DNA from 2 places in the Streptomyces chrestomyceticus JCM 4735 genome. Region 2 is predicted to be linked to the other one. Evidence: riboswitches for the same ligand, from Rfam matches in the RefSeq annotation. Region 2 holds a riboswitch; the other holds the start of a gene.
What was found. Region 2 has a riboswitch for glycine ahead of gcvT (glycine cleavage system aminomethyltransferase GcvT). Riboswitches for the same ligand answer to the same signal wherever they lie in the genome.
Positions count from the first base shown of each region.

Region 1 (4,408 bases), 5.2 Mb from region 2:
CCGGTGTAGAGCACGGGGTAGTGCGGCTCCAGGCGCTTGGCGATGTAGTTGGCGCCGAGCACCGCGACCTGGGTGGCACGCGTGAGGCCCGCGCCGCCCATCAGCCGGACGTACGCCCAGGAGATGGGCAGGATGCCCGCGGAGCCCCACGGCGCCGCGGAGATGGGGCCCACGCCCGTCTCCGGGCCCGCGGTGGGCTGCAGCGGGTGGTTGGGCAGGTACGGCGCCAGGTGGGCGCGCACGCCGACCGGGCCGACGCCGGGACCGCCGCCGCCGTGCGGGATGCAGAAGGTCTTGTGCAGGTTCAGGTGCGAGACGTCGCCGCCGAACTTGCCGGGCTCGGCGAGGCCGACCAGCGCGTTGAGGTTGGCGCCGTCCACGTACACCTGGCCGCCCGCGTCGTGCACGGCCGCGCAGATCTGCGTGATGTGCTCCTCGAACACGCCGTGCGTGGACGGGTAGGTCACCATCAGCACCGCGAGCTGGTCCCGGTACTGCTCGATCTTGGCGTGCAGGTCGTCGGCGTCCACCTCGCCGTCCTCGCCGGTCTTGACGACGACGACCTTCATGCCGGCCATCACGGCACTGGCGGCGTTGGTGCCGTGCGCCGAGGAGGGGATCAGGCAGACGGTGCGCTGCTCGTCGCCGTTGGCGCGGTGGTACGCCCGTACGGCCAGCAGACCGGCCAGTTCACCCTGCGAACCGGCGTTCGGCTGGATGGAGACCTTGTCGTAGCCGGTGACCGTGGCCAGCCGCTCCTCCAGCTCCGCGATGAGCGTGAGGTAGCCCTGTGCCTGCTCGACCGGCGCGAACGGGTGCAACTGCCCGAACTCGGGCCAGGTGACCGGCTCCATCTCGGTCGTCGCGTTCAGCTTCATGGTGCACGAGCCGAGCGGGATCATGCCGCGGTCCAGCGCGTAGTCCTTGTCCGCCAGGCGGCGCAGGTAGCGCAGCATCGCGGTCTCGGAGCGGTGCTGGTGGAAGACCGGGTGCGTCAGGTAGGCGTCGCCGCGCAGCAGCCCCTCGGGCAGCGCGTCGACCACGGTCGCGTCGAGCTGCTCGATGTCGGCCCGGACACCGAAGGCGCCCCACACCGCGTGCACCTGCGCGCGTCCGGTGGTCTCGTCGCAGGCGACGCCCACCAGGTCGGCGTCGACCAGCCGCAGGTTGACGCCGGCCTCGCGGGCCGCGGCGACGACCTCGGCGGCCCGGCCCGGCACCCGTACGGTCAGCGTGTCGAAGTAGTCGCCGTGCACGACCTCCACCCCGCCGGCCCGCAGGCCCGCCGCGAGTATGGACGCGTAGCGGTGGGTACGGCGCGCGATGGCCGCGAGGCCGTCCGGGCCGTGGTAGACGGCGTACATGCCCGCCATCACCGCGAGCAGCACCTGCGCGGTGCAGATGTTGCTGGTGGCCTTCTCCCGGCGGATGTGCTGCTCACGCGTCTGGAGGGCGAGCCGGTACGCCTTGTTGCCGTCGGCGTCCACCGACACACCCACCAGCCGGCCGGGCAGGCTGCGGGCGAACTTCTCCCGTACGGCCATAAATCCGGCGTGCGGGCCGCCGAAGCCCATCGGGACGCCGAAACGCTGCGTGGTGCCGACGGCGATGTCGGCGCCCAGCTCGCCCGGCGAGGTCAGCAGCGTCAGCGCCAGCAGGTCGGCGGCGACCGTCACGATCGCGCCCAGCTCGTGCGCCTGCTCGATGACGGCCCGCGGGTCCCGTACGGCGCCGGAGGCACCGGGGTACTGGAGCAGCACGCCGAAGACGCCGCGCTCCGCCACCTCCGCCGGGATGCCCTCGGACAGGTCGGCCACCACGACCTCGACGCCGGTCGGCTCGGCGCGCGTCTCGATCACGGCGACGGTCTGCGGCAGGCAGTCGGCGTCGACCAGGAAGACACCCTGCTTGACCTTGCCCACGCGCCGCGAGAGGGCCATCGCCTCGGCCGCGGCCGTGCCCTCGTCCAGCAGCGAGGCACCGGAGGTCGGCAGTCCGGTCAGGTCGGCGACCATGGTCTGGAAATTGAGCAGCGCTTCGAGCCGGCCCTGGGAGATCTCCGGCTGGTACGGGGTGTAGGCCGTGTACCAGGCGGGGTTCTCCATCACGTTGCGCAGGATCACCGGCGGGGTGAACGTGCCGTGGTAACCGAGCCCGATCATCGGGGCGAGCACCTGGTTGCGGTCCGCGAGCGCCCGCAGCTCGGCGAGGACCTCGGCCTCCGTACGGCCCTGGGGCAGGCCCAGCGCCTCCGCGCTCTTGATCACGTCCGGTACGGCGGCCGCGGTCAGTTCGTCCAGCGATCCGAACCCGACCTGCGCCAGCATCTTGGCCTGGTCCTCCGGGCCGGGGCCGATGTGCCGCTGCTCGAACGGGGTGCCTCGTTCCAGCTCGGTCAGGGAGCTGCGGGTGGTGGTCATCTGCGGGGGCCTCCTGGTCGTTTCGACCTGCGCGGGGCACCACGGCGCTGGTGCCCGGACGGCCTCCCCCTCTGTCATCTCAACCTGAGAGCTTCACCGGTCCCGCACGCGGTACCGGCTTTCACCGTCGGTGAGGAAGGGTTCCGGCGCTGTGCCCGCCCGTGGCCCGCCCTGCTTTCCAGAGTGACCTCGTCCATGCGGTACGTGAGCCTGAGAGATTCCGGGGAGGAGTTGCTCCTTCGGCGCCTCCGCCAAGATCGACGAAGGACTCTCCCGCATGGGGTCGACAGCCGCTCGCCAGCCTACCAGCGCGCCGAACGGACGTTCCTTCGAGTGGCCGGGGCATGAATTGTGCCGTTTGGTAGTTGTCACAAGGCAGTTGCGACCACTTGGAGGGACCGTGCAGACCGATATCGATCCCCGCAGCTTGATCGGCCGCAAGGCGTTCGACAAGAACGGAACCAAGATCGGCACCGTCGACGAGGTGTACCTGGACGACGCGACCGGCGAACCGGAATGGGCGGCCGTACGCACCGGGATCTTCAGCCGGGACGCGTTCGTGCCCCTGGAGCCCAGCGATCTGGTCGACGAGGCGCTGCACGTCCCCTACGACCGCAAGCTGATCAGGGACGCGCCGGACTTCGGAGTGGGCCGCCACCTCTCGCCGGAGCAGGAACTACAGCTCTATCACCACTACCGTCTGGACATCCCGGCCTCCGATCCCGTGCCCGGCTCGGACGCCGCGCCGGCCGACACGGAGTTCGGGCGGGTGGCCGGCGCGGAGGACTGAACACCGGGCGGAGGAGCTTCGGGGCCGACGGGCTCCTCCGTCGTGCCGTCGCCGGGATCGCCGGTCTCCTCCGTCATGCCGTCGCCGGGCCCGTCGGGCTCCTTCAGCGCGCCTCCGGGCCCGCTGTCCTTTCCGGACCCGCCGGGTTCGTCGGCCTCCGTGGCCCCGCCGGCCTCCCCCGATCCGCCAGGCCCCTCCGTCTCCCCGGCCCGTGCTCACCACCGCCGGAGCCACCCGCCCCGCCGGGCAGACCGCCGGGCAGACCGCCCGGCAGCCCGTCGCGCCACCCGTCCGGCGGACCGCCCACCAGCGGCAGCGGCTCGCCGGGCCGCAGCGCGGGGTCCTCGACCGGGAACGTGCGCACCCGCCCGGGCCCGGACCACGGCTGCTCGAACCGTACGGTCACCCGGCCCACGCCGCTGCCCTGGACCCAGCCCGCCCGTGCTCGTCATGGATCACGTCGAGCCCAGGGAGCCAGCGCCGGGGCCGCTCGGGCTCGTCGGCGGCCAGCCGCGCGGCCTCGTCGGCCGCCCGGCGCGCCCGCTCGGCCTCCTCCTCGGCCGCCTTCTCCGTCGCCACCTGCGCGAACAGGTCCTCCTGCGTGAAATCCGCGAGGCCGGTCACCCCCACGCCCAGCAGCCGCACGCCGCCCGTCGTGTCGACCAGGTCCAGCAGCCGGGCCGCGGCCTCCCGCACCACGCCCTGGTCGTCCGTGGGCCCACGCAGCGTCTCCGACCTGGTCAGCGTGGAGAAGTCGTAGTTACGCACCTTGATCACGACGGTCCGGCCGGACCGTCCGGCCGCCCGCAGCCGTTGCACGCACCGGTCCGCCAGCCGCATCACCTCGGCCCGCACCCGCGTCCGGTCCGTCAGGTCCACGTCGAAGGTGTCCTCGACCGATATCGACTTCGCGTCCCGCTCGGCCACCACGGGCCGGTCGTCGCGGCCCAGCGCCATCGCGTACAGCCCCGCGCCGTGCGCCCTGCCCAGCAGGCGTACGAGCTCCGCCTCGCCCGCCTCCGCCGTCTCGGCGACCGTGTGGATGCCCGCCCGGCGCAACGTCTCCGCCGTGGCCGGGCCGACGCCGGGCAGCGTCCGCACCGTCATCGGGCCGAGCAGCTCCCGCTCCGTGCCGGGCTCGATGACCACGAGGCCGTCCGGCTTGGCCTGCTCCGAGGCGATCTTGGCCAGCATCTTG
Region 1 covers NZ_BHZC01000001.1:8,180,614-8,185,021, reverse strand. The annotation lists gene gcvP (aminomethyl-transferring glycine dehydrogenase) at 1-2,420, opposite strand, end outside; glycine riboswitch at 2,609-2,706, opposite strand; gene EJG53_RS35810 (PRC-barrel domain-containing protein) at 2,821-3,210, shown strand; partial or broken gene EJG53_RS35805 (DNA polymerase IV) at 3,314-4,408, opposite strand, start outside.
Region 1: linked by a shared signal. The riboswitch ahead of gcvP (aminomethyl-transferring glycine dehydrogenase) and the one ahead of gcvT (glycine cleavage system aminomethyltransferase GcvT) in region 2 are both predicted to bind glycine.

Region 2 (4,408 bases):
CCTGCGCACGCAGTTGGACGAGCTGGCCGAGCGCCGGGCCCCGGCCCCCGGGGAGGACACCGACTCCACGAGCCTGACCGGCTCGGTCTCCCGGTCCGTCACCGACATCTTCACGATCCTGGGCCTGGACAAGCTCCTCGGCGGCCTGCAGCAGCCGGCCGACCGGCCCGCGGCCGCTCCGGCGGCCAACCGTCCGGCCCGGCCCGCCGCGGAGCCGGCGGACGACGCGGACGACCAGCCGGCCGCCCAGCCGAAGGCGCCGATCAGCGACCCGCGGCCGGGCGACGGCGCCCAGCAGGCCGCCGACCCGCAGCCGGCCGGTGACCAGCAGCCGGCCGCCGACGCGCAGCCGCCCGCCGACGCGCCGCGCCAGCAGCCCGCCGAGGCGCAGCAGCAGGGTGTCCCGTCGCTGGTCAACTCGGTGCTCTCACTGCCGACTGTGCTGCTCAAGGCACTGGGCCTCTAGATCGGCCCGGCGCCGAGCGTCCGGAGGAGGCGCGGATGCGGGAGATATGTCTGGACTAGGACCGGTAGTGACGGGTCGTACGGGAGGTTCCGTACGGCCCGTCAGGTGTCCGGTAGGCCGGAGCGGAGGCGAGGGGTACGGACGCCCAGCCCTTGAGAGGCGGGCCGCACTCGTACCCGAAGCACCCGAAGGCGGCGCTCACACGTACCCGTCGGCAGCCTTCACTCGAAGGCGATCTGCCGCAGCGCCCCCGCCGCCGGCCGGTCCAGCAGGACGGCCGAGGTGAAGCCCGCGGGGAGCCGGGCCGCACGGGCGCGGGCGGTGAGCCGCCGTACCGCGCGCCGGTGCCGGGCGAAGGCGTAACCGGAGACTCCGCGTCCGCGCGAGCGCTGCCCGGACAGCGCGACCTCGGGCGGTACGTCCAGCAGCAGCAGGTGCAGTCCGCGTCCCCCGCGCCGGGCCTCGCGCGCGAGCCAGCGGCGTACCCACGTGAGCGTGCCGCAGTCGTGCACCACCACGCTGCCGCCGGAGCGCAGCGCCCGCCGCAGCCCCGTGTAGTGGGAGGCCCGGACCAGCGGCCGGTAGAGCGCGTACGGAAGCCGGCGCAGCCTGCCGCGCTCCCAGCGCTCCCGTACGTCCTGCGAGTCGATGCGGTGCACGGCGGCGCCGCGCGCGTCGAGGGCGGGCACCACCCGGATCATGAGCGTGCTCTTGCCGCTGCCCGGCAGGCCGGAGACCACCACCACGTCGCCCGCCGCGAAGTGCAGCGCGGCCGCCTCGCGCGGGGTGTCGCGGTCCCTGAGGTCGACGACGTCCACCGCCGGCGCGTCCGGCGCCGCGGTGCGCGTCCGGCCGGGGCGCACCACCCCGAGCGGCAGCCGCCGGGGCCCCGGCACGGCGGCCGGAACCGGTTCCGGGACACAGCCCGGGGGCGCGCCTCCCGGACTTGTCGCGAGTGCGGCCTGCCTGTGCACCGTGATCGCCCCTCCCCGGTCCGTCGTCCCCTTACCCGCAGAGTGTCAAGAAAAGGTAATGCGCTTCAAGGAAATCCCACGATCCGTACAGCCCCGGGACACTGTCGTGACAGCCCTGCGAACACCGGTACGACCAGGGCTCCTGTATCCGGCGATCCCGTGCGATGATGTGCGCGCCAAGTGCCGGTCCGCACACCGCCGTGTGCGTCCTGGTACGGGTGCCACGCTCAGCCAACTCCATACCGGCCGCTTGAATCCGCGCGGGAGAGTCCCCGGCCGTCACGGCGGGGCGCCGAAGGAGCAAGTCCTCCCTTGAATCTCTCAGGCCCCGATACCGCGCGGGCGAGGCAGATCTGAAAAGCGGGCCGCCGTGGTGTGGCTCCACCCAAGGTGCAAGCCGGGACCGGTCACGGCCTTCCGGTGAACCTCTCAGGTTCCGATGACAGATGGGGAGACCGTCTTGTCACCCATGCCCGGGAGCCACCACCATGACCGAAGCCCCCCGCCGCACCGCGCTGGACGCGACGCATCGCGCCCTCGGCGCGACCATGACCGACTTCGCCGGATGGGACATGCCGCTGCGCTACGGCAGTGAGCGGGACGAGCACGTCGCCGTCCGTACCCGCGCCGGCCTGTTCGACCTCTCGCACATGGGCGAGATCACCGTCACCGGCTCCGGCGCCGCCGATCTGCTGGACTTCGCGCTGGTCGGCAACATCGGCGGCGTGGCCGTCGGCCGCGCCCGCTACACCATGATCTGCGATGCCGAGGGCGGCATCCTGGACGACCTGATCGTCTACCGCCTCGGCGAGACGGAGTACATGGTCGTCGCCAACGCCTCCAACGCCCAGGTCGTGCTGGACGCGCTCACCGAGCGGGCGGACGGCTTCGACGCCGAGGTGCGCGACGACCGGGACGCGTACGCGCTGCTCGCCGTGCAGGGCCCGGAGTCCCCCGGCATCCTCAAGGGTCTGACCGACGCCGACCTGGACGGCCTGAAGTACTACGCCGGGCTGCCCGGCACCGTCGCGGGCGTCCCGGCGCTGATCGCCCGTACCGGCTACACCGGCGAGGACGGCTTCGAGCTGTTCGTCCGCCCGGCCGACGCGGTCGCCCTCTGGGAGGCGCTGACGGAGGCGGGCAAGGACGCCGGCCTGGTCCCCTGCGGCCTGTCCTGCCGGGACACGCTGCGCCTGGAGGCGGGCATGCCGCTGTACGGGCACGAGCTGACCACGGACACCACCCCGTTCGACGCGGGCCTGGGCCGGGTCGTGAAGTTCGAGAAGACGACGAACGGCGGCGACTTCGTGGGCCGCGCCGCCCTGGAGGCGGCCCGGGACCGGGCCGAGGCCAACCCGCCGCGCAAGCTGGTCGGGCTGATCGCCGAGGGCCGCCGGGTGCCGCGCGCCGGATACCCGGTCGTGGGCCCGGACGGCGCCGTCATCGGCGAGGTCACCTCCGGTGCCCCCTCGCCCACCCTCGGCAAGCCCGTCGCCATGGCGTACGTGGACGCCGCGCACGCCGCGCCCGGCACCGCCGGTGTGGCGGTGGACATCCGTGGCACCCACGAGCCGTACGAGGTCGTGGCGCTTCCCTTCTACAAGCGCGAGAAGTGACGCCCCCGGCCCCGTCCCGGACGCACCCCTGTCTCACCTGTCAAGACCCCTGCACCGAGCACGCCACCGTATCCAGGAGAATCAAGACATGAACAACCCCCAGCAGCTGCGCTACAGCAAGGAGCACGAGTGGCTGTCGGCCGCCGAGGAGGGCGTCTCGACGATCGGCATCACCGAGCACGCCGCCAACGCGCTCGGCGACGTCGTCTTCGTGCAGCTCCCCGCGGTCGGTGACTCGGTCACGGCGGGCGAGACCTGCGGTGAGCTGGAGTCGACCAAGTCCGTCAGCGATCTCTACTCCCCCGTCGACGGCGAGGTCACGGAGATCAACGAGGACGTGGTGAGCGACCCCTCGCTGGTGAACACCGCCCCGTTCGAGGGCGGCTGGCTGTTCAAGGTGAAGGTCAGCGGCGAGCCGGACGACCTGCTCTCGGCCGACGAGTACACCGCCTTCACCGGCTGACAAGCCCACCCCGCCGCCCGGCGGGGCCGTGCGCCCCGCGAACCCCAGGAAGTAGTCATGTCGCTTCTGAACAGCTCCCTCCACGAGCTCGACCCCGACGTCGCCGCCGCCGTCGACGCCGAGCTCCACCGTCAGCAGTCCACCCTCGAAATGATCGCGTCGGAGAACTTCGCCCCGGCCGCCGTCATGGAGGCCCAGGGCTCGGTCCTCACCAACAAGTACGCCGAGGGCTACCCGGGCCGCCGCTACTACGGCGGCTGCGAGCACGTCGACGTGGTCGAGCGGATCGCCATCGACCGGATCAAGGCGCTGTTCGGCGCCGAGGCCGCGAACGTGCAGCCGCACTCCGGCGCGCAGGCCAACGCCGCCGCGATGTTCGCGCTGCTCAAGCCGGGCGACACGATCATGGGTCTGAACCTCGCGCACGGCGGGCACCTGACCCACGGCATGAAGATCAACTTCTCCGGCAAGCTCTACAACGTGGTGCCCTACCACGTCGACGAGGAGTCCGGTCAGGTCGACATGGGCGAGGTCGAGCGCCTGGCCAAGGAGACCCGTCCGCAGCTCATCGTGGCCGGCTGGTCCGCGTACCCGCGCCAGTTGGACTTCGCGGCGTTCCGCCGGATCGCCGACGAGGTCGGCGCGTACCTGATGGTCGACATGGCGCACTTCGCCGGGCTGGTGGCGGCCGGGCTGCACCCCAACCCGGTGCCGCACGCCCACGTCGTGACCACCACCACGCACAAGACCCTCGGCGGTCCGCGCGGCGGTGTGATCCTGTCCACCCAGGAACTCGCCAAGAAGATCAACTCGGCGGTCTTCCCGGGCCAGCAGGGCGGTCCGCTGGAGCACGTCATCGCGGCGAAGGCGGTGTCCTTCAAGGTCGCGG
Region 2 covers NZ_BHZC01000001.1:2,959,987-2,964,394, forward strand. The annotation lists gene EJG53_RS12155 (hypothetical protein) at 1-466, shown strand, start outside; gene EJG53_RS12160 (AAA family ATPase) at 688-1,440, opposite strand; glycine riboswitch at 1,692-1,787, shown strand; glycine riboswitch at 1,788-1,896, shown strand; gene gcvT (glycine cleavage system aminomethyltransferase GcvT) at 1,929-3,056, shown strand; gene gcvH (glycine cleavage system protein GcvH) at 3,145-3,519, shown strand; gene glyA (serine hydroxymethyltransferase) at 3,577-4,408, shown strand, end outside.